2 regions of the Pseudomonas fjordensis genome follow, and region 2 is predicted to be linked to the other one. Evidence: predicted binding sites of a transcription regulator. Region 2 holds the regulator's gene; the other holds the start of a gene.
The links. Region 2 encodes FliA, which starts transcription of late flagellar genes. Its sites were predicted from a motif close to CTAAAGTTTNNNNNNNNNNNGCCGNTAA; they were not measured.

Region 1 (4,359 bases), 140 kb from region 2:
AAGAAATTATGAGTGATAGCCATCTGCAAGGGGCTCACTTGTTGGAGAAAGTGAGCCCCTGAAGTTCTACCGGTTAAAACGCTCCACCAGCGAGTACTGAGTATTCGCCGTATGAGTCAGTTCTTCACTCAACTGCGCCGAGTTCATCGCCTGCTCCGAGGTCTGGTCCGCCAACAGCGCAATGGTGCTGATGTTACGGCTGATCTCCTCGGCCACCGCGCTTTGCTCTTCGGTAGCAGCGGCAATCTGGGTGGTCATGTCGGTGATATTGGCCACCGCCTCACTGATGCCCACCAAGGCCTGGTCCGCTTCCATCACCCGCGCTACACCTTCTTCAGCCTGGCGGTGCCCGGCGTCCATGGTTTGCACGGCGGCGCTGGCGGTTTGCTGCAGCTTGGCGATCAGGGTATGGATCTGCCCGGTCGATTCAGCGGTGCGTTGCGCCAGTTGGCGCACTTCATCGGCGACCACCGCAAAACCACGGCCCATCTCACCGGCCCGCGCGGCTTCGATGGCGGCGTTGAGTGCCAGCAGGTTGGTCTGGTCGGCGATGCCTTTGATCACATCGACCACGCCGCCGATTTCATCGCTGTCCTTGGCCAGTTGCGTGACGGTCACACCGGTCTCCCCAACGGCTGCCGAAAGACGCTGAATCGCCTCGCGAGTTTCCCCGGCGATATCGCGGCCGCGCCCGGTCAGGCGATTGGCTTCCTGGGTGGCATCGGCGGTGCGCTGCACGTGGCTGGCCACTTCCTGGGTGGTCGCCGCCATCTGGTTCACCGCAGTGGCCACCTGTTCGGTTTCCACGCGCTGGCGTTCCAGGCCGCTGGAGCTGTTGTGTGCCAGGGTGTTGGACTGCGCCGCCTGATCGTTGAGGTGCTCGGCGGTGTCTTGCAGGCGGGTAAGGCAGGTCTTCAGACGCGCTTCCTGGCTGAGGATCGACATTTCCAGGCGCGCTTGTGCGCCACGGCTGTCGGTGTACATCTGCGCGATCAACGGGTCGGACGTGGTCTGTTCGGCCAGGCGCAGCAAACGCTTGAGGCCGCGCTGCTGCCAGCTCAGGCCCAGCAGGCCCAACGGCACCGACAGCGCCGCTGCCAGGGCAAAGCCCCATTGGGAGGTGAGGGTGGCGCCGATCATGAAGCTCAGTTGGCTGACCAGGATAAACGGCAGCCAGTCCTGCAACACCGGCAGCCACTTGTCCCGCTGGGGAACGGCCGACTTGCCCTGGTTGATGCGTTGATAGAGCGCTTCGGCCCGGCGGATCTGCTCGGCGGTGGGTTTGATGCGCACCGATTCGTAGCCGATCACCTGGTTACCGTCGAAGACCGGCGTCACATAGGCGTTAACCCAGTAGTGGTCACCGGTCTTGCAGCGATTCTTGACGATGCCCATCCATGGCAAGCCTTGTTTGAGCGTGGACCACATATGCGCGAACACGGCCGGCGGCACATCCGGGTGACGCACCAGGTTGTGTGGGGCGCGGATCAGTTCTTCACGGGTGAACCCACTGATTTCGACAAAGGCGTCGTTGCAGTAGGTAATCACACCCTTGGCATCCGTGGTGGAGATCAACCGTTGCTGAGCGGGGAAGGTACGTTCGCGCTGGGTAACGGGTTGGTTATTACGCATGATTGTTCAATCCGCAAGGCTTTCAGGGGGTATCGGCCATGCGGGGCATTTATTTAACTTATTTTTGCAACAATCCTGGGAACGGCGTTGCCCCTGTAGGAGCGAGCTTGCTCGCGAAGCACTCAAGGGCAACGCGTTCATTCAGGATGCCCGCGTTAGCGTTGAAGTCCTTCGCGAGCAAGCTCGCTCCTACAGTGAGGAAGGCTTAGCCGGCCAGCATCGGGTAGGTGAACAGGCCGAAGTGCAGCAGATTCAAGCCAAAATGCGTGGCAATCGCCGCGCCGAGCCCGCCAAAGCGATACGCCAGGCCGTAACCCACGCCGGCAATACTCGCCAGCAGCATCCACTGCCAACCCGCAGCAAAATGCACCAGGCCGAATAACAGTGAGGCCAGCAGCAGCGCGAGGTTTTCGCCATAGGGCAGGTGTTTGAAGCGTCGGCTCAGGCCGCCCTGGATATACCCGCGAAACAGCGCTTCTTCGACCAGCGTCACCAGCAGCAGGTTATTCAACACCCACAGCCACGCCTCGTCCGGCCACTTGGGCGCCCAACTGATCATCCCCAGCAGGGCCGCGCCACCCAAGGCGGCGATAGCGGCCAGGGTCACGGCCACGGCCGTGACGCAGATCGACAGGCGCAACGAGCGTCGCGCCACAATCCACGGGCAGGCCAGCAACAGCCAGAAGCCGATCAGGGGTTTGTCCTGGTTCAGGTACATCGAGAAGGGCACTGAGTCCGGAGTGAAACGCTGGGGCGCAATACCGCGGCCGTTATAGAAACCCGGCAGCCAGTGCATCGCCAGGCCCAGGGCCAGGACGATAAACAAACCGTGGCCCAGGTAGCGCGCCCAAGGGTTGCGTTGCTGGCGTACGGCATACCCGGCCACCAGCAGCAGTGCGATGGAGACCGCCGCCAGTACGCCCAGTTGGCCGTAGATCAAAGCCACGACATAGCCAATGGAAAGTAGGGTGAGGTACAGCCAGGGCAAAGCAATCATGTGAAATCCTTCGAAAAATCCGGGCGGCATTATAGCGAGTGGCCAGGTTCTAGGGCATGAAAACGCCTCCACGTACAAGGCAAGGGGGAAAGGATTGCAAAGTATGTTTGCGGCTGGTTATAGTCGTCGCGTCGTCATCCCTTCAAAAAGATCAGCACATGCCAGCTTCCCAGCGCATAGCGGTAGTCGATTCAGCGGTCAACGCTGTGGTCGTGCCGTGCCGTGGCAAGCAGCCTGCGCAGATCAGTCACTACCCCCCACCTGTCAGTAGCACGCCGGTGTACGCAGTCGTATCACCGCCGGGTGTTGGCATTTCGGGCTGATCAGCAATCCGCTGTTGCCCCGTGCCTGCCTGAAAAAAACCTACTGAATTTCAGTTTCTACTGAGTCGGCTTTTTGGCCTGATAACAGGTGGTAACCATGTCTGTGCTTTCGAAACAATCCGTGGCCGCGGCGGCCTCGACGAGCGTGTTTGTCCTGCTGTGGAGCAGCGGGGCGATATTCTCCAAGTTGGGCCTGGCCCATGCTTCGCCCTTTGCCTTTCTGCTGATCCGCTTTGCCATCGCCCTGATGGGGTTGGTGGTGCTGGTACCGATCCTCAAGTTGAAGCTGCCACGTCCCGGCAAGCCCCTGCTGTATGCGGCGGCGACGGGCCTGGTATTGCTGGGGGCCTACCAGATTTTCTATCTGCTGGCCCTGGACCTCAACGTCACCCCCGGGGTGATGGCCACCATCATGGGCGTGCAGCCGATCCTTACCGTGGTGCTGATGGAGCGCCAACGCTCCTGGCGCCGGCTGTTTGGCCTGGGGTTGGGGTTGGCGGGCCTGATCATGGTGGTTTACCAAGGCATCGGGCTGGCGGGCATGTCCCTGGCGGGGATGCTGTTCGGATTGCTGGCGCTGGCGAGCATGACGTTTGGCTCGATCATGCAAAAGCGCATCACCGACAACCCCTTGGGTACGTTGCCCCTGCAATACCTGGCCGGGTTGCTGCTATGCGCGGTGTTCGTGCCGTTCCAGCCGTTCCACTTTGAACACAGTGCGCGCTTTTACCTGCCGGTGCTGTGGATGGGGCTGGTGGTGTCCGTGCTGGCGACGTTGTTGCTGTACCGCCTGATTGCCCGGGGCAACCTGGTGAATGTCACCAGTTTGTTTTATCTGGTGCCGGCGGTAACCGCGGTGATGGACTACCTGATCTTCGGCAATCGCCTGGCCTTGTTGAGCGTACTGGGGATGGCGTTGATCATCGTCGGCTTGGTGTTTGTATTCCGTAAGCATTGAAACCCACCCCCTCGCTCCTACAATAGTGAAGTGGTCATTTGGACCGGCGCAGCACCAACCACAACGCCCCGGCAATCAACACTCCGCCATACAGATGAGCCATGGACAATGGCTCATCCAACAGCAACGCCCCCCACAACACGCCGAACGGCGGAATCATGAAGGTCACGGTCATCGACTTGACCGGGCCAATGGATGACAGCAGGCGGAAATACAGGATGTAGGCAAACGCCGTACACACCAGCCCCAATCCCAGTAGCGACGACCACACCTGCCAGCCGCCCCAACTCGCGGGTGGATGGCTGATGGCGCTGTAGGCAAACAACGGCAACAGGAACAACGTCGCCCCCAACATGCTGCCCAAGGCCGAGAGACGGCTGTCCAACCCGCCGCGCTGGTCCAGCCAACGCCGCGCCAAGAAACCGGCAAAGCCATAGCAGGTGGTTGCC
Region 2 (4,359 bases):
GGCTTGGCAGCCGGCGCAGGTTTGGCAGCAACCGGTGCCGCAGTGGCAGCGGCTGGCGCTGCAACCTGGGCGGCAGCGGCCGGGGCCACTTCGCTGAACTTGCCTTTGCCGTGCAACTCGTCGAGCAGGGCTTCGAATTCGTGATCAGAGATCAGCCCGTCGCCGGCCGGTGCGGCACTGGCCGCTGGCGCAGCGGCGGCCGTGGCAGCAACCTCGGGCAGGGCTTCGGCCACAAAGGTGCCTTTGCCATGCAGTTGGTCGAGCAGTGCCTCGAATTCGTCGTCGGTAATATCGGTGCTGGCGTTGGCAGCGGGCGCTTCTGGCGCTGCGGCAGGCGGTGCCACGGCATCTGCTGCGAACTGGCCTTTGCCGTGCAACTGGTCGAGCAACGACTCGAACTCAGCGTCGGTAATGTCTTCACTGCTCGGCGTCGCGGCAGGCTGCACCGGCGATTCAGCTTGGGCCTTGACCGCGCTGAGGGAGTTGAGCAGTTGTTCGAACTCGCTGTCGGTCACGTCCGGCTCGGCTTGCGCCACCGGCTCCGGCGCGGCCTCGACCACCGGCGCAGCCGCGGTGTCGGCAGGTTCGGCCAGGCGCGCCAGGGCGGCCAGCAGTTCCGGCGTGGCGGCGGTGATCGGTGCACGTTCACGCACCTGGCTGAACATGCCGTTGACCGCATCCAGTGCTTCGAGAATTACGTCCATCAGTTCCGAGTCGACGTGACGCTCACCCTTGCGCAGGATGTCGAAAACGTTCTCGGCGATGTGACAGCACTCCACCAGCTCATGGAGCTGGAGGAAGCCGGCGCCCCCTTTTACAGTGTGAAAACCGCGAAAAATTGCATTGAGCAGGTTCGCATCATCCGGTCGGCTTTCCAGCTCGACCAGTTGTTCGGACAGTTGCTCTAGAATTTCGCCGGCCTCTACAAGGAAATCCTGAAGGATTTCTTCATCGGCGCCGAAGCTCATGTGGGTGCTCCTTAGAAGCCTAAACTGGATAACAGGTCATCTACGTCATCCTGACCTGACACAACGTCTTCACGTTTATCGGCATGAATCTGCGGACCTTCACCCTTGGCGAGATGTTTTTGTGGATCTTTTTCCGAGAGGATCGCTTCGCGGTCATGTTCGATGCCGGCAAAACGATCGACCTGGCCGGCCATCAGCACCAATTTGAGCAAGTTGCTTTCCACTTCGGTGACCAACTGGGTCACGCGCTTGATCACCTGACCGGTAAGGTCCTGGTAATCCTGGGCCAGCAGGATGTCGTTGAGGTTGCTGGCCACCGTGCGGTTTTCCTGTTCGCTGCGCGACAAGAACCCGTCGACGCGACGCGCCAATTCACGAAACTCTTCAGCACCGACTTCGCGGCGCATGAAGCGGCCCCAGTCCTGGCTCAAGGCCTGGGCTTCGGTGGCCATGCCATTGACCAGAGGCGTGGCGTTTTCCACCAGGTCCATGGTGCGGTTGGCCGCCGCCTCAGTCAGCCTGACCACATAGGACAGGCGTTCAGTGGCATCGGTAATCTGGGAAATTTCTTCGGCCTGGGGCATGCGCGGGTCAATCTGGAAATTGACGATTGCGCTGTGCAGCTCGCGTGTGAGCTTGCCCACTTCCTGGTACAGGCCGCGGTCACGGGTCTGGTTAAGCTCATGGATCAACTGCACCGCATCGGCGAACTGGCCTTTTTCCAGGCTGTCGACCAACTGGTGAGCATGTTTTTTCAGGGTCGACTCAAAGTCGCCCTGTGACGTTTCGTTATGCTCCATAGCTCCCCCGCGATGGCATTAGCCGTGGATGCGTTCGAAGATTTTCTCGATCTTCTCTTTCAAGGCCAGTGCCGTGAATGGCTTGACCACGTAACCGTTGACCCCGGCTTGGGCGGCTTCGATGATCTGTTCACGCTTGGCTTCGGCGGTCACCATCAGCACAGGCAGGCTGCGCAGTTTTTCATCGGCGCGCACGTGGCGCAGCAGGTCGATACCAGTCATGCCCGGCATGTTCCAGTCGGTCACCAGAAAGTCGATGCTCCCGCTGTTGAGAATCGGAATGGCCGTCAGGCCGTCATCCGCCTCGACCGTGTTGGTGAACCCAAGGTCACGCAACAGGTTTTTAATGATCCGCCGCATCGTTGAGAAGTCATCAACGATGAGGATTTTCATGTTCTTGTCCAATTCGACCTCCAAGCAGTCTTAAACGCGCCCAGCACCTGGACGCGCCATTTCAATCAACAGGCGTTACACAAAAAGGACTGCCCAGGGCACCACGGTACTCACCCGCAAAACCCTGCGGTTTCACGGTAGCGTCTGCAGTGTCCCCACACTGCCTGTCAGCGCGCGCGCCACTCGGCCAATCGCCCCCGCAAGCGGGCTGCGCACTGGCTATGCAACTGGCTGACACGCGATTCGCTGACCCCCAGGACCTCACCGATTTCCTTGAGGTTCAGCTCTTCGTCGTAGTACAGCGCCAGCACCAGCCGCTCACGCTCCGGCAAGTTGGCGATTGCATCGGCCAACGCGCCCTGGAAACGTTCGTCTTCCAGGTCGCGCGACGGCTCCGTATGGGCGCTCGCGCCGTCCTCGTGCAGCCCTTCGTGTTCGCCGTCCTGTAAAAGGTCGTCGAAACTGAACAGGCGGCTGCCCAAGGTATCGTTCAAAATCCCGTAGTAATCGTCGAGACTCAATTGGAGTTCGGCCGCAACTTCATGATCTTTAGCGTCACGACCGGTTTTTGCTTCAATTGCACGAATTGCATCACTGACCATGCGCGTATTGCGGTGTACCGAACGCGGCGCCCAATCGCCTTTACGCACTTCATCGAGCATCGCGCCACGGATACGGATACCCGCATACGTTTCGAAACTGGCGCCCTTGCTGGCGTCGTATTTGGTCGAGACTTCCAGCAGGCCGATCATGCCGGCCTGGATCAAGTCTTCAACCTGCACACTCGCGGGCAGGCGCGCCAACAGGTGATAGGCAATGCGCTTGACCAGCGGCGCATAGCGCTCGATCAATTCGCCCTGGCTGTCACGTGCCGACTTTTTGTAAAGGTTGTAGCCGCTGGATGTCATAGCACCGGTCCTGCGCTCGTCTGATGCACCAAACGCTCGACGAAAAACTCCAGATGCCCCCGCGGGTTGGCGGGCAACGGCCAGGTATCGACCTTCTGGGCAATGGCCTTGAACGCCAGTGCGCATTTCGAACGAGGGAACGCTTCATAGACCGCACGCTGCTTTTGCACGGCCTTGCGCACACACTCGTCATAGGGAACTGCGCCGACGTATTGTAAAGCCACATCGAGGAAACGATCCGTGACCTTGGTCAACTTGGCGAACAGGTTGCGCCCTTCCTGCGGGCTCTGGGCCATGTTGGCCAGCACGCGAAAGCGGTTCATGCCGTAGTCACGGTTAAGCAGTTTGATCAGTGCGTAGGCATCGGTGATCGAGGTGGGTTCGTCGCACACCACCAGCAGCACTTCTTGCGCGGCGCGCACAAAGCTGACCACGGATTCGCCGATGCCGGCGGCGGTGTCGATCACCAGCACGTCGAGGTTGTCGCCGATGTCGCTGAACGCCTGGATCAACCCGGCATGCTGCGCGGGGCTCAGGTGCACCATGCTCTGGGTGCCCGAGGCCGCCGGCACGATGCGAATGCCTCCGGGGCCCTGGAGCAGCACATCGCGCAGCTCACAGCGGCCCTCGATCACATCGGCCAGGGTATGTTTGGGTGTCAGCCCCAGCAGAACGTCCACGTTCGCCAAGCCCAGGTCAGCATCCAGCAGCATGACGCGACGGCCAAGCTCTGCCAGCGCCAGGGACAAATTCACTGACACGTTAGTTTTCCCGACGCCACCTTTGCCGCCGGTCACCGCGATCACCTGTACGGGATGCATGCTGCCCATTTTATTTCTTTACCTTGTCTTGCTTAGACGCAGGCTACATGGCTTGGCCGCGTGAATCGCTTGCAGACCATCGATGTAGGTACATTTCACGGTGTTCATCCTGCCTCAACCCACCCGTTTTGCGGGGTGGTGGTAAAGGTCGGCGAACATATCGGCCATCGCTTCCTCGCTAGGCTCGTCTTGCATTTGCACACTCACGGCACGGCTGACCAACTGATGACGGCGCGGCAGATGCAGATCATCCGGGATCCGCGGCCCGTCGGTGAGGTAGGCAACCGGTAATTCATGGCTGATGGCCAGGCTCAATACCTCGCCCAGGCTCGCGGTTTCGTCGAGCTTGGTGAGGATGCAGCCGGCCAGGCCGCAACGCTTGTAGCTGTGATAGGCAGCGGTAAGAACCTGTTTCTGGCTGGTGGTTGCAAGCACCAGGTAATTTTTCGACTTGATGCCACGCCCGGCC

Region 1: a site for FliA is predicted at 1,662-1,689, ahead of ACWHXD_RS22180 (methyl-accepting chemotaxis protein). Genes of this name have one in related genera too.

The regions. Positions count from the first base shown of each region.
Region 1 is NZ_OZ336860.1:4,868,997-4,873,355, reverse strand. Features, by position in the region: gene ACWHXD_RS22180 (methyl-accepting chemotaxis protein) at 67-1,632, opposite strand; gene ACWHXD_RS22175 (CPBP family intramembrane glutamic endopeptidase) at 1,838-2,629, opposite strand; gene ACWHXD_RS22170 (DMT family transporter) at 3,050-3,910, shown strand; gene ACWHXD_RS22165 (DMT family transporter) at 3,945-4,359, opposite strand, start outside.
Region 2 is NZ_OZ336860.1:4,725,114-4,729,472, forward strand. Features, by position in the region: gene ACWHXD_RS21485 (chemotaxis protein CheA) at 1-968, opposite strand, end outside; gene ACWHXD_RS21490 (protein phosphatase CheZ) at 980-1,768, opposite strand; gene ACWHXD_RS21495 (chemotaxis response regulator CheY) at 1,787-2,161, opposite strand; gene fliA (RNA polymerase sigma factor FliA) at 2,329-3,069, opposite strand; gene fleN (flagellar synthesis regulator FleN) at 3,066-3,899, opposite strand; gene flhF (flagellar biosynthesis GTPase FlhF) at 4,005-4,359, opposite strand, start outside.